3 regions of the Pseudomonas sp. MOIL14HWK12:I2 genome follow, and region 2 is predicted to be linked to each of the others. Evidence: predicted binding sites of a transcription regulator. Region 2 holds the regulator's gene; each other region holds the start of a gene.

Evidence for each region. The regulator LexA, encoded in region 2, represses DNA repair genes until DNA is damaged. The targets are predictions, from matches to a motif close to CTGTNTNNNNANACAG.
Region 1: recN (DNA repair protein RecN) is a predicted target of LexA. The motif match lies at 7,177-7,192, and genes of this name have one in related genera.
Region 3: imuA (translesion DNA synthesis-associated protein ImuA) is a predicted target of LexA. The motif match lies at 4,643-4,658, and genes of this name have one in related genera.

Annotation. Positions count from the first base shown of each region.
Region 1 covers NZ_AZOA01000018.1:48,991-58,823, forward strand. Annotated here, with positions in the region: gene carB (carbamoyl-phosphate synthase large subunit) at 1-345, opposite strand, end outside; gene leuE (leucine efflux protein LeuE) at 367-1,023, opposite strand; gene carA (glutamine-hydrolyzing carbamoyl-phosphate synthase small subunit) at 1,045-2,181, opposite strand; gene dapB (4-hydroxy-tetrahydrodipicolinate reductase) at 2,358-3,164, opposite strand; gene dnaJ (molecular chaperone DnaJ) at 3,219-4,352, opposite strand; gene dnaK (molecular chaperone DnaK) at 4,465-6,393, opposite strand; gene grpE (nucleotide exchange factor GrpE) at 6,487-7,050, opposite strand; gene recN (DNA repair protein RecN) at 7,217-8,884, shown strand; gene fur (ferric iron uptake transcriptional regulator) at 8,948-9,352, opposite strand; gene PSK12I2_RS0115725 (outer membrane protein assembly factor BamE) at 9,447-9,833, shown strand, end outside.
Region 2 covers NZ_AZOA01000011.1:154,490-164,322, forward strand. Annotated here, with positions in the region: gene mfd (transcription-repair coupling factor) at 1-463, shown strand, start outside; gene PSK12I2_RS0110580 (S-methyl-5'-thioinosine phosphorylase) at 509-1,249, opposite strand; gene nagZ (beta-N-acetylhexosaminidase) at 1,261-2,253, opposite strand; gene PSK12I2_RS0110590 (TetR/AcrR family transcriptional regulator) at 2,334-3,044, opposite strand; gene lexA (transcriptional repressor LexA) at 3,280-3,891, shown strand; gene sulA (SOS-induced cell division inhibitor SulA) at 4,074-4,574, shown strand; gene PSK12I2_RS0110605 (hypothetical protein) at 4,641-4,877, opposite strand; gene PSK12I2_RS0110610 (DUF6586 family protein) at 5,008-5,526, opposite strand; gene topA (type I DNA topoisomerase) at 5,585-8,191, opposite strand; gene PSK12I2_RS0110620 (DUF1653 domain-containing protein) at 8,341-8,592, opposite strand; gene fadA (acetyl-CoA C-acyltransferase FadA) at 8,665-9,833, opposite strand, start outside.
Region 3 covers NZ_AZOA01000003.1:8,022-17,854, reverse strand. Annotated here, with positions in the region: gene PSK12I2_RS0100090 (benzaldehyde dehydrogenase) at 1-1,189, shown strand, start outside; gene PSK12I2_RS0100085 (coniferyl-alcohol dehydrogenase) at 1,230-1,997, shown strand; gene PSK12I2_RS0100080 (transporter) at 2,068-3,012, shown strand; gene PSK12I2_RS0100075 (DUF4124 domain-containing protein) at 3,015-3,500, opposite strand; gene lpxO (lipid A hydroxylase LpxO) at 3,681-4,580, shown strand; gene imuA (translesion DNA synthesis-associated protein ImuA) at 4,703-5,317, shown strand; gene PSK12I2_RS0100060 (DNA polymerase Y family protein) at 5,325-6,734, shown strand; gene PSK12I2_RS0100055 (error-prone DNA polymerase) at 6,731-9,805, shown strand.

The DNA.
Region 1 (9,833 bases), on a different contig from region 2:
CATCTCGACGCCGAATTTCGCCAGCACGCCATGCCGCTCCAGGTCCAGGGCGCAGTTCAGCGCGGTCTGGCCGCCCATGGTCGGCAGCAGGGCGTCGGGGCGCTCCTTCTCGATGATCTTGGCCACGGTGGCCCACTTGATCGGCTCGATGTAGGTGGCGTCGGCCATCGACGGGTCGGTCATGATGGTGGCCGGATTGGAGTTCACCAGGATGACGCGGAAGCCTTCCTCGCGCAGGGCCTTGCAGGCCTGGGCGCCGGAATAGTCGAACTCGCAGGCCTGGCCGATGACGATGGGGCCGGCCCCGAGGATCAGGATGCTCTTGATGTCTGTACGCTTAGGCATGGGCTTCTCGAATGCAGGTAATCAGGTCAGGGTTGCGGTGGCCAGCTTCACACCGAACCCCACGAACAGGGCGCCGACGCCACCGGTGGCGCCCGCGCTGAGGCGACGCCGCTGACGGAACCAGGCCGCCAGGCGAACGCCGCAGAAAATCAGGAACGACAGGTAGCAGAAGCTGATCGCTTCCAGTACCGCGCCCAGCACCAGGAAGGACAGCGCCGGATGGGCGTAACCGGGGTCCACGAACTGGATGAAGAAGGAAACGAAGAACAGGATCGCCTTCGGGTTCGACAGGCTCAGCAGCAGCGCCTTGCGGAACGGCTGGTGGACGTCTTCGCGCAGGGTCGCCTCGGCCTGGCCCTGGGCCGGGCTGCGCCAAGACTTGAGTCCGCCGCGCAACATGCCCCAGCCGAGGTAGAACAGGTACGCCGCGCCCAGATACTTGAGGATCTGGAAGAACAGCGGCTCGGCCTTGAGCAGCGAGGCAACGCCCAGCGCCGAGAGCAGCATCAGCACGGCGTCACCGAGGAACACGGCCGAGGCCGCCTGGTAACCGCTGCGAATGCCGCGCTGGGCACTGGTGGCCAGCACGAAGAAGGAATTGGGGCCGGGCAACAGGATGACGAACAGGGTCCCGACCACATAGGTCCAGAAGTCGATGACACCCAGATTCGCCAGCATGAGCGCTACCCTCCTCCCGTCTTAGCGGCGTGCCGCCATGGCCTGGATGAACTTGTCGAACAGCGGCGCCACGTCGTGCGGGCCAGGGCTCGCCTCGGGGTGACCCTGGAAGCTGAAGGCGACCTTGTCGGTACGCTCGATGCCCTGCAGGGTGCCATCGAACAGCGACTTGTGGGTGGCCCGCACATTGGCCGGCAGGCTGGCCTCGTCCACGGCGAAACCGTGGTTCTGACTGGTGATCATCACCACGCCGCTGTCGAGATCCTGCACCGGATGGTTGGCGCCGTGGTGACCGTTGGGCATCTTCACCGTCTTGGCGCCGGAAGCCAGGGCCAGCAACTGGTGGCCCAGGCAGATGCCGAACACCGGAATCTCGGTTTCCAGGACGTCCTGGATCGCCTTGATGGCGTAGTCGCACGGCTCGGGATCGCCCGGGCCATTGGCCAGGAAGATGCCATCGGGTTGCAGCGCCAGGGCTTCGCTGGCCGGGGTCTGGGCCGGCAGCACGGTAATGCGGCAGCCGCGGGCCACCAGCATGCGCAGAATGTTTAGCTTGACGCCATAGTCGAAGGCCACCACGTGATAGGGCAGCTGCTCGGCCGGGATCTCGGCGTGGCTGTCGGTTTCCAGCGACCAGACGCCGGACCGCCACTCGTAGCGCTCCTTGACGCTGACTTCCTTGGCCAGGTCCATGCCCTTGAGGCCGGGGAAGGCGCGGGCCAGTTCCAGGGCGCGCTCCTCGGTGGCGTCTTCGCCGGTAAGGATGCAGCCATCCTGAGCGCCCTTCTCACGGAGGATGCGGGTCAGTCGACGGGTGTCGATACCGGCGATGGCGATGGTGCCGTTCTCCTTGAGATAGTCCGGCAGCGACTGCTTGTTGCGCCAGTTGCTGGCCAGCAGCGGCAGGTCGCGGATGATCAGCCCGGCAGCCCACACCTGGGCGGCCTCGCCATCCTGCGGCGTGGTGCCGGTGTTGCCGATGTGCGGATAGGTCAGGGTGACGATCTGCTTCGCATAGGAAGGATCAGTCAGGATTTCCTGGTAGCCGGTCATGGCGGTGTTGAACACCACTTCGCCGACCGTGTGGCCGTCGGCACCGATGGATTCACCGCGAAAGATGCTGCCATCGGCAAGTGCGAGTATGGCTGGCTTAGTCAAGAAGACCTCCGAAAATCAAGCCTTGGCGGGCAAACGCAGGGTGCAAAAAAACGGGATGACATCTCGAAGAGTCATCCCGTTTTAATGTTGTGATTTCATTCTGCGCTAGCTTTTAGTGGATACACTAAAGCTGCATTGTACACGAATTGATCACGGCTGGCACCCCCGCAAGGGGATCAGCGCAACTCCAGCACGTCCTGCATGTCATATAGCGCCGGCTGTTTGTCCTTGAGCCAGAGGGCCGCGCGCACCGCGCCCTTGGCGAAGGTCATGCGGCTGGAGGCCTTGTGGGTGATCTCGACTCGCTCGCCTTCGCTGGCGAACAGCACCGTGTGATCGCCCACCACGTCGCCAGCGCGCACGGTGGCGAAGCCGATGGTCTGGCGGTCGCGGGCACCGGTCTGGCCTTCGCGGCCATAGACGGCCACCTCTTCCAGATCGCGACCCAGCGCCTGGGCAACGACCTCGCCCATGCGCAGGGCGGTCCCCGAAGGCGCATCGACCTTGTGCCTGTGGTGCGCCTCGATGATCTCGATGTCGACCTCGTCACCCAGCACGCGAGCAGCGGTGTCCAGCAGCTTGAGGCAGAGATTGACGCCGACGCTGAAGTTGGCGGCGAAGACGATGGGAATTTCCTTGCTCGCTTCCAGCAGGGTCAGCTTCTGCTCGGCGGTGAAGCCGGTGGTGCCGATCACCATGGCCTTCCTGGCCTTGCGGCAGAGCGCCAGATTCTGCAGGGTCACGTTGGGATGGGTGAAGTCGATGAGCACATCGAAATCATCCAGCACCCGCGCCAGATCGCCCGACAGCATCACCCCGTTGCGGCCGATACCGGCGAGTTCGCCGGCGTCGGCACCTACCAGACTGCTTTCCGGGCGATCCACCGCGGCGGTGAGACCGGCAGCGCCCTGGGTCTGCTGGACCGCTTCGATCAGGGTCTTGCCCATGCGCCCCGCGGCGCCCATTACAGCTATACGTCGCATCATCAGCTCCAGGCTGCTGGCCGGGCGCCGCCTCGCGACGGCGCCCCTGCCGGTTTAGAGGTCGTCGAAGAAGCGCTTCATGCCGTCGAACCAGCCACTGGCCCGGGGCGAATGGGAGCTGTCGCTCTGCAGGGTGTTACGGAACTCCTCGAGCAGCTCGCGCTGGCGCCGGCTCAGGTTGACCGGAGTCTCCACCACCACCTTGCACATCAGGTCGCCGGCGCCACCACCGCGCACGGGCGTCACGCCCTTGCCGCGCAGGCGGAACATCTTGCCGGTCTGGGTGCCCTCGGGGATCTTCAGCTTGACGCGGCCATCCAGGGTCGGCACTTCCAGCTCGCCACCCAGGGCGGCGTCGGTGAAGTTGATCGGCACCTCGCAATAGAGGTGCTTGCCGTCGCGCTGGAAGATCGAGTGCTCGCGCACATTGACCACGACATAGAGGTCGCCGCTGGGGCCACCCAAGGTTCCAGCCTCGCCTTCGCCGGTCAGGCGGATGCGGTCGCCGGTGTCGACGCCCGCGGGCACCTTGACCGACAGGGTCTTCTGCTCTTCCACGCGCCCCTGACCATGACAGGCGTTGCAGGGCTCGGGAATGATCTTGCCGCTGCCGTGGCAGCGCGGGCAGGTCTGCTGGACCGAGAAGAAGCCCTGCTGCATGCGCACCTGGCCGATGCCACCGCAGGTGGGGCAGGTGGACGCCGAGGTACCCGGCTTGGCGCCATTGCCATCGCAGACCTTGCACTCGACCAGGGTGGGCACGCGAATGGTGACCGTGGTCCCACGCACCGCCTCTTCCAGATCCAGGTCCAGGGTGTAGCGCAGGTCGGCACCGCGCTGCGGGCCGCCGCGTCCACCGGCGCCACCGCGTCCGCCAAAGAAGTCGCTGAAGACATCGCCGAAGATGTCGGAGAAGCTCGCGCCTCCCGCCGCGCCACCGAAACCGCCGCCGCCCATGCTCGGATCGACGCCAGCATGGCCGTACTGGTCGTAGGCCGAGCGCTTGCCCGCATCGGACAGCACTTCGTAGGCCTCGGCGGCCTCCTTGAACTGCTCTTCGGCAGCCGCGTCCCCCGGATTGCGATCCGGGTGGTATTTCATCGCCAGGCGTCGGTAGGCCTTCTTGAGCTCGGCTTCGCTGGCGCCGCGCTCGACCCCGAGCACCTCATAGTAATCACGTTTGGCCATAGACTTTCTGCACCTTAAATTTTCTCACCCTCCAGACACGCCAACGCGGGAGCAGGCTCCCGCGTGGCGGATCCGACGGGCCGAAGCCCGCCAGGTGCGGTAAGCACGGGGCTTACTTGTTGTCCTTCACTTCCTCGAACTCGGCATCGACCACGTCGTCGCCGGGCTTCTTGGCATCACCGTCCGCCTTGGCCGAGGCGCCTTCGGCACCGGCGCCAGCGCCCTGCTCGGAATAGAGCTTCTGGGCCAGCGGCGCGGAGGCCTGGGACAGGGCATTCATCTTGGCTTCGATGGCGTCCTTGTCGTCACCGCGCACGGCGGTTTCCAGTTCGCCAATGGCCTTCTCGATGGTGCTCTTCTCTTCCGCGGTGGCCTTGTCGCCCGCCTCGGTCAGCATCTTGCGGGTGCCGTGCACCAGGGCATCGCCCTGGTTGCGGGCCGCGGCCAGCTCTTCGAACTTGCGATCCTCGTCGGCATTGGCCTCGGCGTCACGCACCATCTGCTGAATCTCTTCCTCGGACAGACCGGAGGACGCCTTGATGACGATGGACTGCTGCTTGCCGGTGGCCTTGTCCTTGGCGGACACGTTGAGGATACCGTTGGCGTCGATGTCGAAGGTCACCTCGATCTGCGGTACGCCACGCGGCGCCGGCGGGATCTCGGCCAGGTCGAACTTGCCCAGCGACTTGTTCTGCGCGGCCTGCTTGCGCTCGCCCTGCAGCACGTGGATGGTCACGGCGCCCTGGTTGTCGTCGGCGGTGGAGAACACCTGCGACTTCTTGGTCGGGATGGTGGTGTTCTTCTCGATCAGCGCGGTCATCACGCCACCCATGGTCTCGATGCCCAGGGTCAGCGGGGTGACGTCCAGCAGCAGCACGTCCTTGACGTCACCGGCCAGCACGGCGCCCTGGATGGCGGCACCGATGGCGACGGCTTCGTCCGGGTTGACGTCCTTGCGCGCTTCCTTGCCGAAGAAGTCGGCCACGCGCTTCTGCACCAGCGGCATGCGGGTCTGACCGCCCACCAGGATGACCTCGTGGATGTCGGAGACGTCCAGACCGGAGTCCTTCAACGCCGTGCGGCAGGGCTCGATGGTGCGCTCGACCAGCTCTTCCACCAGGGACTCCAGCTTGGCGCGGGAGACCTTGACGTTCAGGTGCTTGGGACCGCTGGCATCGGCGGTGATGTAGGGCAGGTTGACGTCGGTCTGGGTAGCCGAGGACAGCTCGATCTTGGCTTTTTCCGCAGCTTCCTTCAGGCGCTGCATGGCCAGCGGGTCACCCTTGAGGTTCATGCCGCTTTCTTTCTTGAATTCCTCGACGAGGTAGTCGATCAGGCGGATGTCGAAGTCTTCGCCGCCCAGGAAGGTGTCGCCATTGGTGGCCAGCACCTCGAACTGATGCTCACCGTCGACCTCGGCGATCTCGATGACCGAGACGTCGAAGGTACCGCCGCCCAGGTCATAGACGATCACGGTATGGTCGCCCTTGGCCTTGTCCAGGCCATAGGCCAGGGCAGCCGCGGTGGGCTCGTTGATGATGCGCTTGACGTCCAGACCGGCGATGCGACCGGCATCCTTGGTGGCCTGGCGCTGGCTGTCGTTGAAGTAGGCCGGGACGGTGATGACCGCTTCGGTCACGGCTTCGCCCAGGTAGTCCTCGGCGGTCTTCTTCATCTTCTTCAGGACTTCGGCAGACACCTGCGGCGGCGCCATCTTCTGGCCCTTGGCCTCGACCCAGGCGTCACCGTTGTCCGCCTTGACGATCTTGTAGGGGACCATCTGGATGTCTTTCTGCACGACGTTTTCTTCATAACGCCGGCCGATCAGACGCTTGACCGCGTACAGGGTGTTCTGCGGATTGGTCACCGCCTGGCGCTTGGCTGGCTGGCCAACCAGGGTCTCGCCGTCGTTGGTGTAGGCGATGATGGACGGCGTGGTACGGGTGCCTTCGGCGTTTTCCAGTACCTTGACGTTGCCGTTTTCGAGGATCGCGACGCAGGAGTTGGTGGTCCCCAGGTCGATACCGATGATCTTGCCCATGTAGTCTTCTCCAGAAATCTCAGATTCCGCGCGGCCCGCTCAGGGGGCCTTTGATGTTCGCTTGCCTACCAGATGGGGCCGAGCGAAAGAATTTCAAGCCTTTTCGTCGATGCTCGGCTGCTGCGCTGCAGGTGCCTTGCTGACGACCACCATCGCCGGCCGCAGCAGGCGACCATTGAGCAGATAGCCCTTTTGAAACACCTTGAGGACGCTGCCCGGCTCGGCGGTGGCGCTCTCCTCCATGGCCATGGCCTGGTGGTGTTCCGGATTGAAGGGCGCGCCGTGGGGATCGACGGCCTCGACCTGATAGCGCTTGAGGGTGTCCTGCAGCATCTTCAGGGTCAGCTCCATGCCTTCACGCATGGGCTTCAAAGTCTCGTCGGTGGCGTTGGACAGCTCCAGGCCACGCTCCAGGCTGTCGAGCACCGGCAGCAGGTCGCCAGCGAATTTTTCCAGGGCGAACTTATGCGCCTTTTCCACATCCTGCTCGGCGCGACGACGCACGTTCTGCAGTTCGGCGACGCTGCGCAGCGACTGGTCCTGGGCCGCGGCGAGCTGCTCTTCGAGCGTGGCGACGCGGGCGGCGAGATCCTCGTGCTGGACGTCGCCCTGGGCGGCTTCGTGCTCGGGGGTCTGGGAGTTCTGTTCGTCGGCCATGGAGTCCTCCTGTGATATTGCCGGTGGGCGCGCCCTCTAATGGACATCGCCTTGATCGATGGCGCCTATATGGGGCCGCCGGCCGGCGCTTCAAGAGCTGTATGGATTGCCAGTGCCCGAGAGGCACTGTATAAACAACCAGAAAACCGCCTTCGGAGATCGTCGCATGCTGGTGCATCTGTCCGTCCGCAATTACGCCATCGTCGAACACCTCGACCTCGACCTCGAGCGCGGCATGACCGTGATCACGGGTGAAACCGGCGCCGGCAAGTCCATCATGCTGGACGCCCTCGGCCTCACCCTGGGCGATCGCGCCGACAGCGATGCGGTCAGACCCGGCGCCGACAAGGCCGATGTCCTGGCCAGCTTCGACACCACCGATATCCCCGAAGCGCGCCAGTGGCTCGCCGAGCGCGACCTGGAGCAGGACGGCCCCTGCCTGCTGCGCCGCGTCATCACCCGCGAAGGGCGCTCGCGCGGCTATATCAATGGCTCGCCCTGCCCGCTGGCCGATCTCAAGACCCTCGGCGGCCTGCTGATCGATATCCACAGCCAGCACGAGCACCAGTCATTGCTCGGCCTCGACACCCATCGCCGCCTGCTGGACGAATACGCCGGCGCGGGCGAGCTGGTCCGCCAGGTGCAGCTCGCGGCCCAGCGCTGGCGCCAGGTGCGCCAGACCCTGGAACGCCTGACCCGCAACGGCGACGAGCAACGTGCCCGCCATCAGCTGCTCAGCTACCAGCTCGAAGAACTCGACAACCTCGCCCTGGCCGAGGGCGAGTTGCAGGCCCTGGAACAGGAGCAGAGCGATCTGGCGAGTGCCGAGCACATCCTGCTGGCCTGCCGCCAGGCCATGGACCTCTGTACCGAAAACGAGCAGGGCAATGCCCTGTCGGCGCTCAATGCCAGCGTGGCGCGCCTGACCGCCTTCGACCGCCCGCCGGCGCAGATCCAGGAGGCCAGCAACCTGCTCGCCTCCGCCCAGATCCAGATCGAGGAGGCGATGAACGAACTCAATCGCTTCGTCGATCATTTCGAAGCCGACCCGGAGCGCCAGCAGGCGGTGCAGGAGCGCCTGGACAGTGTCTACAGCCTTGCCCGCAAGCACCGGGTCCAGCCCGAGGCCCTGCTGGAGCTGCACGAACAGCTGCGCAACGAATTGCAATCCCTGGACGCCGACGACGTCGCCCTGGAGCGCCTGCAGGAAGAACTGACGGCCTTCGAGCGCCACTACCAGGAGAAGGCCGGCGAACTGAGTCGTCTGCGCGAACAACGGGCGCCGGAGCTCGCGGCCGCGGTCGAGACCGAGATGCAGCGCTTGGGTATGCCGGGTGGCCGCTTCAGCATCACCCTCACGCCAGGCAGTACCGGCGAACCCCAGCCGCTGGGCAACGAAGGCGTCGAATTCCGCGTCAGCGCCAACCCGGGCCAGCCCCTGCGCCCGCTGGCCAAGGTCGCCTCCGGTGGTGAACTGTCGCGTATCAGCCTGGCCATCCAGGTCATCACCGCCCAGACCTCGCGCACACCCACCCTGGTGTTCGACGAGGTGGACGTGGGTATCGGCGGCCCCACCGCCGAGGTGGTCGGCCAGCTGCTGCGGCAACTGGGCGAGCGGGGCCAGGTGCTGACGGTGACCCACCTGCCCCAGGTGGCGGCCCAGGGTCATCAGCACCTGTTCGTACACAAGGAGCGCGGCACCGACGAGACGCGTACCGCGGTGGCCAAGCTCGACCGCGCACGGCGCGTGGAAGAGGTGGCGCGCATGCTGGGTGGTGTCGACCTGACCCGTGAATCCCTGGCCCACGCTCGCAAGCTGGTGGTGAGCCGCTAGACGCAGGCAGCCACCGGACATGAAAAAGGCGACTCGAAGGTCGCCTTTTTCATGTCCGGGTCTTCACTTGCGCTGGCGGATGTACAGCACCAGGTTGTGATCGACCAGTTCGAAACCATGCTCTTCGACGATCTCGCGCTGACGCTTTTCGATCGAGGCATCGGTGAACTCGATGACTTCGCCGGTATCCACATCCACCATGTGATCATGGTGGCCGGTGTCGGCCAACTCGAACACGGCATGGCCGCCGTCGAAATTGTGGCGCACCACCAGACCGGCCGCTTCGAACTGGGTGAGGACCCGATAGACCGTTGCCAGCCCCACGTCCTCGCCCGCTTCCATGAGCGCCTTGTAAACGTCTTCGGCGCTCATGTGGCGCTGCTCGGTGGTGTCCAGCATCTGCAATATCTTGACGCGCGGCAGGGTCACTTTCAGACCCGCTTTGCGGAGTTCGTTGTTCTCTACCATGCTCTTTCTCGGTGCCGAGTGCTTTCGCAGCCCTCGGGAATACGGGTATGATCGGTGCTTCGTTGCCCAGCAAGATAGTGGAAGTCTCCCACCGATGCAAAACCTCAAGCAAACGCTGACCGGGCTCTCTCTGATGGGCCTAGCCATGCTCGCCGGCTGCTCTCTGCCGGGGGTTTACAAGATCGACATCCAACAGGGCAACGTCGTCACCCAGGACATGATAGACCAGTTGCGCCCCGGAATGACCCGACAACAAGTCCGGTTTATCATGGGTTCGCCGCTGATCCAAGACACCTTCCATCCCAATCGCTGGGACTATCTGTACAGCCTGCAAGCCGCCGGCGGTCAGCGTAAGCAGGAGCGTGTCAGCCTGGTGTTCAACGGCGACAATCAACTGAGCGGCCTGGCCGGCGACTTCATGCCCGGCACCAGCCGCGAACAGCAGATCATGGGTACCGACAGCGGCACCACCGTGGATCCC
Region 2 (9,833 bases):
GGAGCAACCCTTGGGCGGCGGTCCGGACATCAACATGCGCGTGCCCGCGCTGATCCCGGAAGACTACCTGCCCGACGTCCATGCGCGGCTGATCCTCTACAAGCGCATCGCCTCGGCGGCGGACGAAGACGCCCTCAAGGAATTGCAGGTGGAGATGATCGACCGCTTCGGACTCCTGCCGGAACCGACCAAGAACCTGGTGCGCCTGACGCTGCTCAAGCTGCGTGCGGAAGGCCTGGGCATCGTCAAGGTGGATGCCGGGCCCCAGGGCGGACGGCTGGAATTCGCCGCCGACACCCAGGTGGATCCGCTGGTGCTGGTGAAGATGATCCAGGCGCAGCCGAAGAAGTACCGGCTGGAAGGCGCGACCCTGTTCAAGTTCCAGGTACCCATGGAGCGGGCGGAAGAGCGCTTCAACGTCCTGGAAGCCCTGTTCGACCGCCTGACGCCCGCCGCCAGCTGATCGAAGAGCCGCTCCCGGTCGATCCCGGGAGCGGCTTGAGCGCTATCAGCCCGCCAGCACCTCGGCCAGCACCTGCCGCACCTCGTCGATGCCGCTGGCCAGAACGGCTTCGATCTCGGCCATGGTGATTTCCCGCTGCACCTTGCCGGCCGCCGGATTCACCACCAGCGCAAGGCAGGCGTAGGGCAGGCCCAATTCGCGGGCCAGGGCCGCTTCCGGCATCCCGGTCATGCCAACGATGTCGCAACCGTCGCGCTCCAGCCGGACGATCTCCCCCGCCGTCTCCAGGCGCGGCCCCTGAGTCGCGGCATAGACGCCATGGTCGCTGTGCGGCAGCTGCAGCCTGCGCAGTGCCCCGAGCAGACGCTGCCGCAGGGGCTCATCGTAGGGAAAGCTGAAGTCGATGTGGGTGACGTGCTCGAGGTCGGCCCCTTCGAAGAAGGTATGGCCGCGCCCCCAGGTGTAGTCCACCAGTTGATGGGGCACGCACAGATGACCGCTGCCCATGGCGGCATGGATACCGCCCACGGCGTTCACAGCGACGATGGCCTCGGCACCGGCCTCCTTGAGCGCCCAGAGATTGGCGCGGTAGTTGACCTGATGCGGCGGAATGCGATGGGGATGGCCATGGCGCGCCAGGAACAGCACCGGGCGCCCGGCATAGTGGCCGCGCTGCACGGGCGCCGAGGGCGCGCCCCAGGGCGTCTCGAAGGTCTGGGCCTGGTCCAGCTCCAGACCCGCGAGCGCGGTGAGGCCGGTACCGCCGATGATGGCGTAGGTAGTCATGGGAATGTCCTTTAGATGAGGTCAGCCTGGCGCAACCGCCGCAGGGCAAGACTCCACTGCGGTTGCTGCCGGTAATCGAGATCGACGTGGCGGCGGGCCCTCATGCTGGCCAGCCGCGGCGCGGGCGAGACGCCCAGCTGCTGCACCCGCGTCAGGGCCAGCTCGGCCGCTGCGCGGTCATTGCACACCAGCCCCATGTCGCAGCCGGCGCTGAGCGCGGCCTCGACGCGCTGGCCGGCATCGCCCGCCACGTGGGCGCCCGCCATCGACAGGTCGTCACTGAAGATCACGCCCTGGTAATCCAGTTCGCCGCGCAGGATGTCCTGCAGCCAGCGCCGGGAAAAGCCGGCCGGCTGGGGATCCACCGCGGGATAGATGACATGAGCGGGCATCACCGCGCCCAGGGTCGGCAACAGGGCCTGGAAGGGGCGCAGGTCGGTGCGCAGCAGGGTATCGAGATCGCGCTCGTCGGTGGGAATGGCATAGTGGGAATCGGCTTCGGCCCAGCCATGCCCGGGGAAATGCTTCCCGGTCGCGGCCATACCGGCGTCGCCCATGCCGGCGATGAAGGCACCACCCAGCTCGATCACCTGCTCGGCCTTGCCGAACGAACGTGCGCCTATGACCTGACTGCGCCCATGGTCGACGTCCAGCACCGGGGCGAAGCTGAAGTCCAGCCCCACCGCCAGGATCTCGGTCGCCATCAGCCAGCCGCAGAGGCGGGCCAGTTCCGCGCTGTCCGCGCGACCGCCCAGTTGCCCCATGGCCGGCAGCCGCACCACATCGCGGCGCAGGCGCTGCACGCGACCGCCTTCCTGGTCCACGGCCAGCAGCAGTTCCGGCCGCAGGGCGCGGATGGCACGGCATAGCTCGCGAACCTGGCCCGGGGTTTCGATGTTGCGGGCGAACAGGATCAGTCCGCCCACCTCCGGCTGACGCAGCAGCTGGCGATCCTCGGCGGTGAGCCAGGTGCCAGCGATATCGACCATCAGGGAGCCTTGCATGGGTACCTCGTCCGAATGCTCCGGCGCACGGCGCCGTGAAAGGGACGCAAGCTTACCCCAGCCACCCTTGATGCCGCAGCCTAGTAGGTCTCGGCCGTCTCCACGGCGACCGGCCGCCGCGGCCGATACTGGGCCTGGGCCAGTTCCGGTGCGTGCATCGCCGTGGGCGCCCGCATGCCGGTGGCGAGGAAGGGCACCATCAGCCGCAGCACCTGGTCGGTGTGGGTATCGACGCCGAAGTCGTTCTCGCCAATCGCCCGCAGCGCCTTGATGCCGGACATGCTGAACACCGCCGCCCCCAGCATGAAGTGGGCGCGCCAGAACAGCTCCAGGGGCGGAATCTCGGGAACGGCCCGATTCACCAGCAGCAGGAAGCGGCGGAAGGCGCGGCCATAGGTCTGCTCCAGGTATTTGCGCAGGTGCCCTTGGCTCTGGCTGAACGCCAGGCCCAGCAGCCGCATGAACACCGAGAGGTCATTGCCATGCCGCGGCTTGATGGCCAGGGAGTGATCCACCAGCAGATTCAGCAGAGCCTCCAGGCTCACGTCCTCGCCATTCCTGGGCTGCCACTGATCCAGATCTCGTTCCAGGTTGAAGCAGAAGGGATCGAGAAAGCGCGAGAACACCGCCTGGATCAACGCCTTCTTGGAACCGAAATGATAGTTGACCGCCGCCAGGTTGACCCCGGCTCTGGTGGTGATGAGTCGCAGCGAGGTCTCGGCAAAGCCGCGCTCGGCGAACAGTTGCTCGGCCGCATCCAGAATGCGCTCCACGGTATCCGACTGCGCCATGACCGTCCCCGGTAGATGAATTCCGTTTGAAACATATGTTTCAAACGCTATCGAAGTCAATCGCGGTTCGGCCGGCGAGCGGTCAGCTGATGGCCTGGAAGCCGCGTCTTTCCACCCTCTGCGGGCTTTTGGTCACGATCGCGGCCTGTCGTCCGAAGTCGTGGTCGGCGGCCTTGCCTACCACCCGGAGTTACTGTATATAATCACAGCATCATTAGACGACGCGACGTGCATCATGCTGAAACTGACACCGCGACAAGCCGAGATCCTGGCCTTCATCAAGCGTTGCCTCGAAGCCAATGGCTTTCCGCCTACCCGCGCGGAGATCGCGCAGGAGCTTGGTTTCAAATCGCCGAATGCGGCCGAGGAGCACCTCAAGGCGCTGGCCCGCAAGGGTGCCATCGAGATGACGCCGGGCGCCTCCCGGGGCATCCGCATCCCGGGTCTGGACACCTCGCGCAAGGCCGACGAGAGCCTGCCGGTCATCGGTCGGGTCGCTGCGGGCGCCCCCATCCTGGCCGAGCAGAACGTCGAGGAAAATTGCGCCATCAACCCGGCCTTCTTTCAGCCGCGTGCCGACTACCTGCTCAAGGTCAAGGGCATGAGCATGAGAGACGTCGGCATCCTCGATGGCGACCTGCTGGCCGTCCATGTGACCCGCGAAGTGCACAACGGCCAGATCGTCGTGGCCCGGGTGGGCGACGAAGTCACCGTGAAGAGATTCAAGCGCTCGGGCAACCAGGTCACTCTGCTGGCGGAAAATCCCGAGTTCTCCCCTATCGAAGTCGATCTTTCCACCCAGGAATTCGCCATCGAAGGGTTAAGCGTTGGCGTCATCCGCCGCTAACGTCTAAGGCTGGCCTTCGGGCCAGCCGTTATCACGCCTTTATGCCTTACGCCGAAGTCTTGATCGGGGGTATCTGTTCGCGCTCCGGAAAGCGCTCAAGACCAGGCTGAGCACAGTGACGTCATGTATCCGTGGTACATGATCTCGAGTGGATTTGATCGAGTCGCCTCCAGGAGGTCGCCATGCAATTTCCCCTGATGTTCGATGCGCCGCGCTCGTCGGTTCAAGAGCTGGATCTGGCACCGGAGTTCCTGCTGCAGGAGCTGACCGCCTTTCTGCCCAAGCCCGGCAAGCAGGCCCGGGAACTGCCCGCCGCTCCACTGCCGGACACCTTCAGCGAGATGTCCCTGCACGGCAGCCAGGAACAGTGTCTGCAGTTGCTGGCGCCCATCCTGCGCCAGTTGAGCGACAAGGACGATGCCCGCTGGCTGACCCTGGTCACCCCGCCGTCGCTGCTCAGCAACGCCTGGTTGCGCAGCACCCATCTGAATCCGGAGCGTGTGCTTCTGCTACAGACGCCGAGCGCTGCCAAGACGCTGCAATTGGCCTGCGAGGTGCTGCGCAAGGGGCAGAGCCATACTGTGATCAGCTGGTTGCACGACCTGAGCGATGCGGGCAAGCAGCAGCTGGCACGTGCCGCGGCCCAGGGCAACAGCCAGAGTCTGAACGTCAGATTCGCGTAGGAAGCAGGCGGCGGGACGGGATGTAGCGGCGGCATTCCAGGACGGAATGCCGGATCTGGAAAAGAATCAGTGCAGGACGCGCGGTTGATCGTCGCGCTGGAGGCTATCGCCTTCGGCCAGGCGCCCGGCCATCTGCACACCCAGGTTGAACATGGCCTTGGCCACCTCTATCTGCTGTCCATGCAGGAAATCCTTGGCATCGCTGGAAAACTCCAGGGTAACGAGGGCTTCCTCGTCGTCCGCACGGCGCAACACGATGCGACCATCGGAGAGTTCAACGATTTCCAGGTAGGCAGTAGTCATTCAGTATCTCCACAGCTAAGCGGACAGTGTAACAGCGTGGGGTCTGAGAGGCTGACTTGCCTGAGCCTTTTTCGACGGTCTGCAAGGCCATCGTCCTGACGGCCTCTATGGCATTGTAGTGAGAACTACCCTACCACTCGGTCATGGCGCCACGGAATCTGAGCGCCGTCTGCTTGAGGCTTTCACGCCAGGCTTCCACCTCCTCGAGACCCAGCTCCGGCTCGGCCGGCTCCAGGCTGACCGCCTCGATCAAGGGCAGCGTCGGATCCTGCTTGGGTCGCCGGGGTGCCTGGGGCGGCTGCAGCAGCCGCTGGTACTCGGCGATCAGTCGCGCCAGCCAGGTCTCGGGGTTACCGGCCAACTCGATCAGCTCGCCCATTTCCGGGCTGGGCGCTTCATTGAGCGCCTCGGGAGCGAGCAGAACGGCCAGCGAGGTGGCCTCCATGGTGGGGTGGCGGTAAAAGCCCGCCACTTCCTGACAGAGTCCCAGCAAGGCGCCGTGCAGGTGAAACAGGCAGGCTTCCCGCTCGGCCATGATCCGGCCCTGGCTTTGCGCGGCGGGCGCAGCCTGGGCCAGGCGCCAGCTTTCCAGGGCCAGACCGGCAAAGTACAGCTTCTGGTTGGTGCGGGTATAACGCTCGTTGGCCATGCCCTTCTCCTGGAGCCGGCTCACGCCGGCCTCCTGTCTGCAGTTGGCGCTAGAGACGCTAGCGCTTTTCTTCCACCTGCCACTTCTTGCCGTCGTAGAAGGCCTTCCAGCCGGTGGGCTTGCCCTCGACCTCGGTCTGCACGTACTGCTCCTTGGTCTTGCGGCTGAAGCGGATCACCGCCGGACGGCCTTCAGAGTCCTTCACCGGAGCACTGAGCAGATAATGGTACTTGGGATCGATCTCGTCGCGATGGGGCAGCAATTCGCTGACCAACGGCGCGCGGGTCTCGCGATTCTTCGGGAAGCCACTGGCAGCCAGGAACAGCCCCGAGGCGCCATCGCGCAGCACATAGGTGTCGTCGACCTTTTCGCAGCGCAGCTCCGGCATGGGCACGGCGTCCATCTTCGGCGGGGCCGGCTCGCCGTTCTTGAGCAACTTGCGGGTGTTCTTGCAGGCCGGATTGGTGCAGCCGAAGAACTTGCCGAAGCGCCCGGTCTTGAGCTGCATCTCGCTACCGCACTTGTCGCATTCCAGCGAAGGGCCTTCATAGCCCTTGATGCGATAGCTGCCCTCTTCGATCTCGTAGCCCGGGCAGTCCGGGTTGTTGCCGCAGACGTGCAGCTTGCGGTGTTCGTCGATCAGATAAGCATCCATCGCCGTGCTGCAGATGGGGCAACGGTGCTTGCCGCGCAGGACCAGGGACTCGGATTCGCCCTCGTCGTCTTCGGCGATCTCGTCGCCCGGCACCAGGTTGATGGTGGCCTTGCAGCGTTCCTTGGGCGGCAGGGCATAGCCCGAGCAGCCGAGAAACACCCCCGTGGAGGCGGTGCGGATCATCATCGGCCGGCCGCAGACCTGGCAGGGAATGTCGGTCAGGGTGGGCTGGTTGGCCCTCATGCCCTTCTCGCCGGCCTCGGCGGTCTCCAGCTTCTGCTTGAAGTCGCCATAGAATTCGTCGAGCAGGTTCTTCCAGTCCCGCTCGCCCTGGGCCACGTTGTCCAGGTTGCCTTCCATGTTGGCGGTGAAGCTGAAGTCCATCAGGTTGGCAAAGCTTTCGTTGAGGCGATCGGTGACGATGTCGCCCATCTTCTCGGCATAGAAGCGGCGGTTGTGCACCGTCACGTAGCCACGATCCTGGATGGTGGAAATGATGGCCGCGTAGGTGGAGGGTCGGCCGATGCCGCGCTTCTCCAGTTCCTTGACCAGGCTGGCTTCCGAGAAGCGCGCCGGCGGCTTGGTGAAATGCTGGCTCGGGTCGAGCTTGACCAGGCCGAGGTCCTCGCCCTGCTTCATCTCGGGCAGGACGTCGTCGTCGCCCGGCTTGCTCTGTTGCGGCAGGACGCGGGTGTAGCCATCGAACTTGAGAATGCGGCCGCGGGCACGCAGCTCGAAATCACCCGCCGCGGCGGTCACCGTGGTGGACAGGTACTCGGCCGGCGGCATCTGGCAGGCCAGGAACTGGCGCCAGATCAGTTCGTACAGGCGCTCGGCGTCACGCTCCATGCCTGACAGGCTGTTGGGCTTGACGTTGACGTCGGACGGGCGGATGGCCTCGTGCGCTTCCTGGGCGCCTTCACGGCTGCCGTAGACGTTGGCCTTTTCCGGCAGGTACTGCTTGCCGAACTCGCTCTCGATGTAGCCGCGGGCCATGGCGATGGCATCGCCCGACAGGTTGGTCGAGTCGGTACGCATGTAGGTGATGTAGCCGGCCTCATAGAGACGCTGGGCCATCATCATGGTCTTCTTCACCCCGAAGCCCAGGCGATTGCTCGCCGCCTGCTGCAGGGTGGAGGTGATGAAAGGTGCCGAGGGCCGGCTGCTGGTCGGCTTGTCTTCGCGCTTGGCGATGCGATAGGCGGCCTTTTCCAGCTTGGCCAGGGCGGCCTTGGCCTGGGCTTCGTTCAGCGGCTTGAAGGCTTCGCCCTTCTCACGCACCACTTCGAAGCGCACCTGGGCCTTTTTCGGCGTGGCCAGGTCGGCATGGATCTCCCAGTATTCCTCGGGGACGAAGGCGCGGATCTCGCGTTCGCGCTCCACCACCAGCTTGACCGCGACGGACTGCACCCGACCGGCGGACAGGCCACGGGCGATCTTCGACCACAGCAGCGGCGAGACCATGTAGCCGACCACGCGGTCGAGGAAGCGCCGCGCCTGCTGGGCGTTGACGCGATTGATGTCCAGCTCGCCGGGCTGGGAGAAGGCTTCCTGAATGGCCTTCTTGGTGATCTCGTTGAAGACCACGCGCTTATAGCGCGAGTCGTCGCCACCGATGGCTTCCCGCAGGTGCCAGGCGATGGCCTCCCCTTCGCGGTCCAAGTCGGTTGCGAGATAGACGGTGTCGGCGTCCTTGGCCAGGCGGCGCAGCTCCTCGATCACCTTTTCCTTGCCGGGCAGGATCTCGTAGTGGGCCTTCCAGCCGTGCTCGGGGTCGACACCCATGCGGGCGAACAGCTGGCGCCGGGCCTTTTCCTTGGGTGACAGCGCGGGCGCCTCGGCGGCGGTCTTGCGCGTCTTGGCGGCGGGCTCCTTGGCGGTGCCGGCGCCGCTGGTGGGAAGGTCGCGGATGTGGCCGATGCTCGACTTCACCACGTACTGGTTGCCCAGGTACTTGTTGATGGTCTTGGCCTTGGCCGGGGATTCCACGATGACCAGCGATTTACCCATGGGAGAGTCAGATTCCTGCTTGAAAGCGATGAGCGAGCGAAAGGCGAGCGCCGGAACGGCGGATGGAGGACCAGAACGTCTTCAGTCTGGTGCGCCGGGGGCGGTCGGCCAACGCGGCACCGCTATATATAGTGGCGATGTCGGCAAGGTCAAGGCTGCGGCGTGGCATCCAGACCCAAGGGATCGGCTTCGACGCTGATCAGCGCGAAGCGCGGCACCTGCTCGCCATCGACCTGGACGCTCTCGCGAAACATGCTCAGAGGCCGGGCCCAGAGTCCGTATTCGCCGTACAGCGCCTGATAGATGACCAGCTCTTCCTCGGTCTCCGAATGCCGGGCCACGCCCAGTACCCGATACTGCTGACCCTTGTAGTGCCGGTAGAGTCCCGTCTGCAATGCCATGTTCCACCTCGAAAAAAGAAAACCGGGGCAGCCCTGGGGGCGCCCCGGTCGGATGACGCACGCTGCGGCGGATCAGCGCAGGCGTTCGAACACCGTGGTGATGCCCTGGCCGAGACCCACGCACATGGTGGCCAGGCCGAAGGTGCCGTCATTCTGTTTCATGACATTTAACAGCGTGCCTGAAATTCTGGCGCCAGAGCAACCGAAGGGGTGACCCAGGGCGATGGCACCGCCGTGCAGATTGACCTTTTCCTCCATCTTGTCGAGCACCTTGAGGTCCTTGAGCACCGGCAGGGCCTGGGCCGCGAAGGCTTCGTTGAGTTCGATGAAATCGATGTCGGCGATGGTCAGACCGGCGCGCTTGAGCGCCTTCTGCGAAGCCGGGACCGGACCGTAGCCCATGATCGCCGGATCGACACCGGCCACGGCCATGGCGCGGATCCTGGCCAGCGGCTGCAGGCCGAGGTCCTGGGCGCGCTGGGCCGACATGACCAGCATGCAGGAGGCGCCGTCGGTGATCTGCGAAGAGGTACCGGCGGTCACGGTACCGCCCTTGGGGTTGAAGGCCGGCTTCAGCGCCGCCAGGCCTTCGAGGGTGGTTTCCGGACGGATGGTCTCGTCCTGGCTGAAGACCTTGAGGAAACCGTTCTCGTCGTGACCTTCCAGGGGAATGATCTCATCCTTGAACTTGCCTTCCTGGGTGGCCTTCCAGGCCAGCTGGTGCGAGCGATAGCCGAACTGGTCCTGGGCCTCGCGGGTGATGCCGTGCATCTTGCCCAGCATCTCGGCGGTCAGGCCCATCATGCCGGAGGCCTTGGCGGCGTGCAGCGACAGCTGGGGATTCGGGTCGACGCCGTGCATCATGCCGACATGACCCATGTGCTCCACCCCGCCGACGACGAAGACGTCGCCGTTGCCGGTCTGGATCGCCTGGGCGGCGGTGTGCAGGGCGCTCATGGAGGAACCGCACAGGCGGCTCACCGTCTGGGCGCCGCTGGTGTGCGGGATGCGGGTCAGCAGCGACGCCATGCGGGCGATGTTCCAGCCCTGCTCCAGGGTCTGGTTGACGCAGCCCCAGATCACGTCTTCCACCTCGGCCGGATTGACCTGGGGATTGCGGTAGAGGACCGCGTCGATCAGCCGCGCGGACAGGGTCTCGGCGCGGGTGTTGCGGTGCATGCCGCCCTTGGAACGACCCATGGGCGTGCGGGCGAAGTCGACGATGACGACGTCTCTCGGAT
Region 3 (9,833 bases), on a different contig from region 2:
CCTGATCGCCCGGGAGACCGGTGGCATCCTGCCCAAGGCCGAGCTGGAATTGCGCGAAGCCGGGGTCATCCTGCAGCAGGTCGCCGGTCAGTTGCTGCAGGCCCATGGCGTGGTCCTGCCCAGCGAGCGCGGGGCCCTGTCCTATGCCCGGCGCCTGCCCCATGGCGTGGTGGGGGTGATCTCGCCGTTCAATTTCCCGCTGATCCTTTCCCTGCGCGCCGTGGCCCCGGCCCTGGCCTGCGGCAATGCCGTGGTGCTCAAGCCGGATCACCAGACGCCGGTGAGTGGCGGCATCCTCATCGCCCGGCTGTTCGAGGCCATCGGCCTGCCCCGGGGCGTGCTGCAGGTGCTGCCCGGGCGTGCCGAGGCCGGCGCGGCGCTCTGCGCCCATCCCCAGGTGCGGATGATCGCCTTCACCGGCTCGACCCAGGCCGGACGCCAGGTGGCGGAAAGCGCCGGACGCCACCTGAAGAAGGTGGCCCTGGAACTGGGTGGCAAGAATCCGCTGATCGTGCTCGACGACGCCGATCTCGACCGCGCCGTCGGCTGCGCCGCCTGGGGCAGCTTTTTGCACCAGGGGCAGATCTGCATGGCCACCGGGTTGATCCTGGTGCACCAGCGCCTCGCCGCCGCCTTCACCGAACGCCTGGCCGCCCGCGCCGCCGCCCTGCGCCTCGGTGATCCGCTGGAACCCACAACCCAGCTGGGTCCGCTGATCAATGCCCGGCAACTGCAACGGGTACAGGGCATAGTCGCCGACAGCCTCGCCGCCGGTGCCCGGCTGGAGCAGGGCGGCCGGCACGAAGGGCTGTTCTATGCCCCGACCGTACTGAGCGGCGTCCGTCCCGGCATGCGCGCCTTCGACGAAGAGATCTTCGGACCGGTGGCCAGCGTGGTGACCTTCGCCAGCGAGGCCGAGGCCGTCGACCTGGCCAATCGCACCCCCTACGGCCTGGCGGCCGGCGTGCTCTCCGGCTCCCTGGCCCGCGCCCGGGCGCTGGGCGAACGGCTGGAGTGCGGAATGCTGCACCTCAACGACCAGACGGTGAACGACGAGGTGGTCAATCCCTTCGGCGGCCGTGGCCAGTCCGGCAACGGCGGCAGCGTCGGTGGCCTGTGCAACTGGGACGACTACAGCCAGTGGCAGTGGGTGACCGAGCATAACGAGCCGCCACGCTATCCCTTCTAGCCCCTGTTCCATCCCCCAATAACAACAAGAGGAAAATCCCATGACCCTGAATGGCAAGACCCTGGTCGTCACCGGCGTGGCCTCCGGCATCGGCGCCGAGCTGGCGCGGCTGGCGCGCTTCCAGGGCGCCACCGTGATCGGCGTCGACCGCAACCAGCCCCAGTTCAGCCTGGACGACTTCCACCAGGCCGACCTGGGCGACCCCGACTGCATCGCCGCCCTGGTCAGTCGCCTGCCGGCGCGCCTGCACGGCCTGTGCAACATCGCCGGGGTACCGGGCACGGCGCCCCGGGAGACGGTGGCGCGCGTCAACTACCTCGGCCTGCGCTTGCTCAGCCAGCAACTGGTCGCGCGGCTGGGGCCGGGCGGCGCCATCGTCAATGTCGCCTCCATCCTCGGCGCCGAATGGCCGCAGCGCCTGGAACAGCACCGCGAGCTGGCGCAGATCGCCGACTTCGCCCCGGCCCAGGCCTGGCTGGAGCGTCATCCGGTGGACCGGGCCACCTGCTACCAGTACTTCAAGGAGGCGCTCATCGTCTGGAGCTTCGTGCAGTCCCAGACCTGGCTGCGCGAATTCGGCGTGCGCCTGAATTGCGTGGCGCCGGGTCCGGTGTTCACCCCCATCCTCGGCGACTTCGTCAGCATGCTCGGCGAAGAGCGCGTCGCCCGCGACAGCCAGCGCATGCTGCGCCCGGCGCTGGCCGACGAGGTGGCCGCGGTGATCGCCTTTCTCTGCAGCGATGCCTCGCGCTGGATCAACGGCGCCAACCTGCCGGTGGATGGCGGTCTCGCCGCCAGTTACGTCTGACCCGGATCGCCGCGCCGGCCGGTGCGGCGATCGCGTTTTCCCACAACAAGAACAACTCTAGGACGACGTCATGCGCACACGTTTCGGATTCGGTCTGCTGGCCGCGGCCAGTCTCGCCTCCACAGTGGCCCAGGCCTATGACCTGCCCGGTCTCAATCTCGGCTCCACCAGCTTCTACGACGGCGCCCCGGCGCCGGACGGTCCCGGCTGGTACTGGGAGGAGTACCTGATCTACGGCAAGACCAGCCGCTTCAACGACCAGGACGGCCGCAAGCTGCCCCTGCCCAAGCAGGAGCTGACCACCTTCGCCCCGGTCAGCCAGATCATCTATGTCGGCCAGCCGCTGGCCAACGGCGCCATGCCGGGTTTCACCGCCATCCTGCCCTGGCTGGCCCATGCCGATGTCGATGACGGCCTCGGTGGCCAGGCGCTGAGCGCCCGCGAGGGGGTAGGGGACCTGACCCTGGGCGCCTTCCTGCAACTGCCCACCACCGCCCGCCCCGACGGCGGACCGCGCTGGGCGCAACGCATCGAGGCCGAGATCGTCGCCCCCACCGGTCGCTACGACCGCGACCGGGCGATCAATCCGGGCAGCAACTTCTGGTCCTTCAATCCCTACTACGCCACCACCTATTGGCTGACGCCCCAATGGTCGGTGACCGGACGCTTCTGGTACCTGTGGAACGGCAAGAACGACCAGCCGCTGCGCAGCTTCGGCGCGGTCTCCGACACCCAGGCCGGCCAGGCGCTGCACGCCAACTTCGCCACCCAGTACGCGCTGAACGATCGCCTCAGCGTCGGCCTGAGCGGCTACTGGCTGCGGCAGATCACCGACACCCAGGTCGATGGTCACGACGTCAGCGGGCGGCGGGAAAAGGTCTGGGCCTGGGGTCCGGGTTTCACCTACGCCTTTTCCCGGGAGAATCTGATCACCGTCAACAGCTACTTCGAGCAGGACGCCGAGAACCGCACCGAGGGGCGCAAGTTCGTCGTCAACTTCCTGCACAAGCTCTAGTGCTAGCGATCGATGGGAATGCCCCGGTTCGGCGGCGGCGGAGGCGCCGGCGGCTGGGGCTGCTGCGCCTGGGGATGGGGCACCATGTGCCAGGTCTCGTTGCGCGGCCGGCGGTCGATGTAGACCGGCACCGGCTGATAGATGATGCCGGAGCCGCGCACCTCGCTTTCCTGGCGAAAGCTCGAAGAGGACGAAGAGCCACCGACCACGGTGACGTCGTCGACCGGGCGTTGGCGAGTGGCGGCTGGGGCGGGTATTACGGTGACCTCCCGCGGCGCGGCGGCCGGCGGCGGCGTGGCAGGCCGGGGCGGCGGCGTGAAGCCGTTGCTCTCGGGCAGGCTCTGCAGCGGAATGGTGGTGATCTGACTATTCGTCGGGCAGGCGCCCTGGGTATAGGTCGTCCGGCCCTGGTCGTCCACGCACTTGTAGACATCCTGAGCGGCCACGACGCCACTGGCGAGCAGCAGGCCATAGAGCAGCGAACGCATGATGAGGCCCTCCGGGCACTCGAATTGTCACCTGCAGGATACAAGATGCCCGCTACGGCTCCCAGTGCTGCTGTCCGGCTCGACACCAGGCATTCAGCTTATCGTCAGACTGTAAAGACTAGGCCCGGCCCGAGGTGAGGCGTATAACATCCGGAAACATTCTTTTCAGGGCAACGACGCGTGAAGTGGTTCGTGATTGGCGGTTTTTTTCTCTGTGTTTTGTATGTGCACTTTCGCGGCCGGGTGCGCCATCGCTTGCTGCGTCAGCTCAGTGACCATTCGACCTTTTTGGCGCCGCTGAACACCTTCATGTTCCTGACCTCGCGGGTGCCCAACGCGCCCTATCACCCGGTGGAGCGCTTTCCCGAACTCCAGGTGCTGCAGGACAACTGGCAGCTGATCCGCGACGAAGCCCTCGACCTGCTGCGCGCCGGCCAGATCAAGAAATCCGCCGAGCACAACGATGCCGGCTTCAACTCCTTCTTCAAGAGCGGCTGGAAGCGCTTCTATCTGAAGTGGTACGGCGACAGCCATCCTTCCGCCATGCAGCTGTGCCCCAGGACCACCGAATTGCTGCGCGGCATCGGCACGGTCAAGGCGGCCATGTTCGCCGAGTTGCCGCCCGGGTCGCGGCTGGTGCGCCATCGCGATCCCTATGGCGGCTCCCTGCGCTATCACCTGGGCCTGGCCACGCCTAATGATCCACGCTGCTTCATCGAGGTGGACGGCCAGCGCTATCACTGGCGCGATGGCCAGGCGGTGGTATTCGACGAAACCTTCATCCACTACGCCGAGAACACCACCGACCAGGATCGCATCATCCTCTTCTGCGACGTGGAAAGGCCGCTGCGCTATCGCTGGGCAAGCGCCTTCAACCGCTGGGTCAGTGGCACCCTGCTGGCCTCGGCGGCCTCGCCCAATGACGCCAGCGACAAGACCGGCGGCCTCAATCGCGCCTTCCGGCACCTCTATCGCATCCGCCAGCGCGGCAAGGCGCTGAAGAAGCGCAACCGCTTCCGCTACTACCTCGAACAGTGGCTGTTGCTGGCCGCGCTGGTCGGCGTGGTGATCTGGATCTGAGCGATCCCTGCAACCGCAAAGACAGCGGTTCGACTTGACCCCGATACGAATCGCCTCTAATACTGTATGCATATACAGATAGAGGCGATGGCCATGGACAATATCCCTGCAGGTCTGGCGGCATGAGCGGCGGCGCCAGCCTGGCCCGGCTGTTCGAGGAGCGGCGCCTGTGGAAGGGGCAGACCAGTCCCGACGCCCGGCGCAGCGACCAGCCCACCGGGGTCGCCGCCCTGGATGCCCATCTGCCCGGTGCCGGCTGGCCGGAAGCGGCCCTGACCGAATTGCTGCTCGCCGGCCCCGGCCATGGCGAGTTGCGGCTGCTCTGGCCGACCCTGGCGCGCTTGAGCCAGGCCGCCGAGCGCATCGCCCTGATCGGGCCGCCGCTGTTGCCCTATCCTCTGGCCTGGCAGGCGGCCGGCGTGGCGCTGGATGCCCTGGTGGTGATCCGCGCCCAGGGCGCCGAGGTGCTCTGGGCCGCCGAGCAGTGCCTGCGCTCCGGTTGCTTCGGCGCGGTGCTCTGCTGGCCCGAGCGGGCCGACGATCGCCAGCTGCGCCGGCTGCAGGTCGCCGCCGAGAGCGGCCGTACCCTGGCCTTCGCCCTGCGCCCGGCCGCCGCCCTGGACAATCCCTCGCCGGCGGCCTTGCGCCTCGAACTCAGGGCGCCGCTGGAACGGCTGCACATCCGCAAATGCCGCGGCGGTCAGCCTGGCGTGCTCGATCTGGCCGGCGGCGCTTGAGCTTGCCATGCGCTGGGCCTGCATCCTCTTTCCGCAGCTGGCGCTGGATGCCGTGCTGCGCCGTCATCCCCAGCCGGAGCGGCCGCTGGTGCTGCTTTCCGGTCCGCCACAGCGCCGCCTGCTGCAGGCGGTCAATCCGGCCGCGCGGGCCCTGGGGCTGCGCCCCGGCCTGACCCTGGCCGCCGCCCAGGCGCTGACCCGCGACTTCGAGCAGCAGGAATACGACCCGGCGCTCATCGAGACGGCCGAGGCGCTGCTGGCGGCCTGGGGCTACGGCTTCAGCTCCCAGGTCAGTCGCCACTATCCGCGGGCGCTGCTGCTGGAGATCCAGTCCAGCCTGCCGCTGCTGGGGCCCTGGCCGCGGCTGGAGCGGCGCCTGCGCCAGGAGCTCCAGGGCCTGGGCTTTCGCCATCGACTGGCCCTGGCGCCCAATCCGGTGGCGGCGCGGATGTTGACCAATGTCGCCGATGGCCTCATCGCCTCCCCGGACGACCTGCCGTGCCTGCTCGATCGGCTGCCCGTGGAGCGCGCCGGTTTCGCCCCCCAGCAGGCCCAGGCGCTGGTGCGCATGGGCATCCGCCGCCTGGAGCAACTCAAGGCCCTGCCCAGGCCCGCCCTGGCCCGGCGCTTCGCCCCCGAGCTGCTGCAGCAGCTGGATCTGCTGGGCGGCAGTCGCAGCCTGGCGCTGGAGTTCTATCGGCCGCCCGATCGTTTCGTGGCGCGGGTGGAGCTCAATTTCGAGGTGGAATCCCACCAGGCGCTGCTGTTCCCCCTGCGTCGCCTCACCGCCGATCTGGCGGTCTGGCTGGCCAGTCGCGACCGGGGCGTGCAGCGCTTCCTGCTCTGGCTGGAGCACCGCCAGGGTCCGGCGACCACCCTCACCATCGGCCTGCTGGCCCCCGAACGCGATGCCGCCCTGCTGTTCGAATTCGCCCGCGGTCGCCTCGAACAGCTGCAGGTGGTGGCGCCGGTGCTGGCGCTGCGCCTGGAAAGCGAGGAGTTGCCGCTCTTCGTGCCGGAACGCCATGGCCTGTTCGACGAGCGCCCCGCCCAGGCCGTGGGCTGGGAGGTGCTGCGCGAACGCCTGCGTGCCCGGCTGGGCGAGGAAGCGGTGCTGGGGCTCGGCATCCAGGCGGATCATCGTCCCGAGCGCGCCCTGGTCTGGCGCCACGAGCGGCGTCTGGAGACCGCCTTGCCCGGTTTGCGTCCGGGTTGGCTGCTGAGCGAACCGCGTCCACTCGACGGCCAGCCACGCCGGGTCCTCGCCGGTCCCGAGCGCATCGAAAGCGGCTGGTGGGACGGGGGCGATCAGCGGCGCGACTACTATCGCATCGAGGTGGCCGACGGACGCCAGGCCTGGGCCTTTCGCCGCTATGGCGAGGAGGCGCCCTGGTGGATCCAGGGCTGGTTCGCATGAGCGGCTATGCCGAGTTGCACTGCCTGTCGAACTTCAGCTTCCAGCGCGGTGCCTCCAGTGCCCTGGAATTGTTCGAGCGGGCCAAGGCGCTGGGCTACACGGCGCTGGCCATCACCGACGAATGCACCCTGAGCGGCAGCGTCCGCGCCTGGCAGGCGGCGCGCCAGGTCGGGCTGCCCCTGATCATCGGCAGCGAACTGACCCTCGACGACGGTCTGCGCCTGGTGCTGCTGGTGGAGGATCTGCCGGGTTACGAGTGCCTCTGCGCGCTGATCACCCGGGCCCGCCGCCGAGCACCCAAGGGCCGCTACCAGCTGGGTCGCGCGGACCTGCAGCAGCCCTTGCCCGGCTTGCTGGCGATCTGGCTGCCGGGCGGCGAACCCGCGACCGAGGAGGGCGCCTGGCTCAGGAGCGTCTTTGCCGAGCGCCTCTGGCTCGGCGTCGAATTGCTGCGCGGCGCCGACGATGTCGCCCGACTCTTGCAGCTGCAGGCGCTGGGCAGGCAGCTGGGCGTGCCGGCAGTGGCCTGCGGCGACGTGCACATGCACACCCGCGGACGCCGTGCCCTGCAGGATGTGCTCACCGGCATCCGCCATCACCTGCCGGTGGCCGAGGCCGGCTATCACCTGCATCCCAACGGCGAGCGCCATCTGCGCCCACTGGCGGTGCTGGAGGGGCTCTATCCCGCGGCGTTGCGCGCCGAGACCCTGGCGATCGCCGCCCGCTGCCGCTTCGACCTGGGCGAGTTGCGCTATCGCTATCCCCGGGAGGTGATACCCGCCGGCGAGACGGCGGGCTCCTGGCTGGCCGAATTGACCCGCCGCGGCCTGGCCTGGCGCTGGCCGGAGGGGGCGCCGGCAAGGGTCACCGACCAGGTGGCCCGGGAGCTGGCGCTGATCGCCGAGAAGGGCTACGAGAACTACTTTCTCACCGTGCACGACATCGTCGACTACGCCCGCCGCCAGCACATCCTCTGCCAGGGCCGCGGCTCGGCGGCCAACTCGGTGGTCTGCTACGTGCTGGGTATCACCGAGCTGAATCCGCTCACCGGCAATCTGCTGTTCGAGCGCTTCATCTCCCGCGAGCGCGACGAACCGCCCGACATCGACGTCGACTTCGAGCACGAGCGCCGCGAAGAGGTCATCCAGTACGTCTTTCGCCGCTATGGCCGCGAGCGGGCCGCGCTCACCGCGGTGGTCAGCACCTACCATGCCGCCGGCGCCCTGCGCGATGTCGGCAAGGCGCTGGGCCTGCCGGGCGACCAGCTCGACGCCCTGTCCGGGTGCGCCGGGCGCTGGACCGACGAGATCCCCGGCCCCGCGCGCCTGCGCGAAGCCGGTTTCGATCCCGACAGCCCCCTGCTGCAGCGGGTACTCATCCTTGCCGGCCAGTTGATCGGCTTTCCCCGGCATCTCTCCCAGCATCCCGGCGGCTTCGTCATTTCCGAAGCGCCCCTGGCCACGCTGGTGCCGGTGGAAAACGCCGCCATGCCCGAGCGCACCCTGATCCAGTGGGACAAGGACGACCTCGATGCCGTGGGCCTGCTCAAGGTCGACATCCTCGCCCTGGGCATGCTCAGCGCCCTGCGCCGCTGCTTCGACCTGGTCGCCAACTGGCGCGGCCAGCGCTGGACCCTGGCCAGCCTGCCCCAGGAAGATGAGCCCACCTACGCCATGATCTCCCGCGCCGACACGGTGGGGGTGTTCCAGATCGAATCCCGCGCCCAGATGGCCATGCTGCCGCGCCTCCGGCCGCGAACCCTCTACGACCTGGTGATCGAGGTGGCCATCGTCCGCCCCGGGCCGATCCAGGGCGACATGGTGCATCCCTATCTGCGCCGCCGGAATGGCGAGGAAGAGGCCGACTATCCCCATGACGAATTGCGGCCGGCGCTGGAACGCACCCTGGGAGTGCCGCTGTTCCAGGAACAGGTGATGCAGATCGCCATTGTCGCCGCCGAGTATTCGCCGGGCGAGGCCGATCAGCTGCGCCGCTCCATGGCGGCCTGGAAGCGTCATGGCGGCCTCGAACCCCACCGTCAACGCCTGCACAGCCGCATGGTCGAACGCGGCTATCGCCCGGAATTCGCCGCGCGCCTCTTCGAGCAGATCAAGGGCTTCGGCAGCTACGGCTTTCCCGAATCCCATGCCGCCAGCTTCGCCTTGCTGACCTATGCCAGCTCCTGGCTCAAGTGCCACGAGCCGGCCGCCTTCGCCTGTGCCCTGGTCAACAGCTGGCCGATGGGTTTCTACAGTCCCGACCAGGTCCTCCAGGACGCCCGGCGCCACGGCATCGAGGTGCGCGCGGTGACCGTGCAGGCCAGCGACTGGGACTGCCGGCTGGAGGCGGGGGCCGGCCATCAGCCGGCGATCCGCCTGGGCCTGCGCCTGGTGCAGGGACTGGCGGAGGCGGTGGGTCGGCGCCTGGTGGCGGCACGGGGTACGCAGCCCTTTCGCGATGTCGAGGACCTCTGTCGCCGGGCCGAGCTGGATGCCCGGGCGCGCGGACAGCTGGCCGAGGCCGGTGCTCTGGCGGAGCTGGCCGGTGATCGCCATCAGGCGCGCTGGGCCATGGCCGGGGTGGAGCGCCAGCTGCCGCTGTTCGCATCGGCGGACAGCGCCCTGGAGGAACGACCAGCCTTGCCCGCGCCCAGTGTTGCGGAAAACGTCCATGCCGACTACCGCATGCTGGGCACCACCCTGGGGCCGCATCCGCTGAGTCTGCTGCGCGGCGAACTCCAGGCGCGGCGCTGTCGGGATTTCCGGCAGCTGGACGAGATCAAGCCCGGTGCCCTGGTGCGGGTAGCCGGACTGGTGCGCGGACGTCAGCGCCCTGGCACGGCCAGCGGGGTGATCTTCGTGACCCTGGAAGACGAGCACGGCATGCTCAATGTGGTGGTCTGGCGCGCAGTGGGTGAACAGCAGCGTCGACCCCTGCTGCAGGCACGGCTGCTACAGGTCGAGGGGCATCTGGAACGGGAGGCGGGGGTGCAGCACCTGATCGCCGGTCGCCTGACCGATCTGAGTCCACTGCTCGACGAGCTCATGGTGTCGAGTCGGGATTTTCACTAGGACGAAGAGAGGGGAAAAGCGGAGGAGG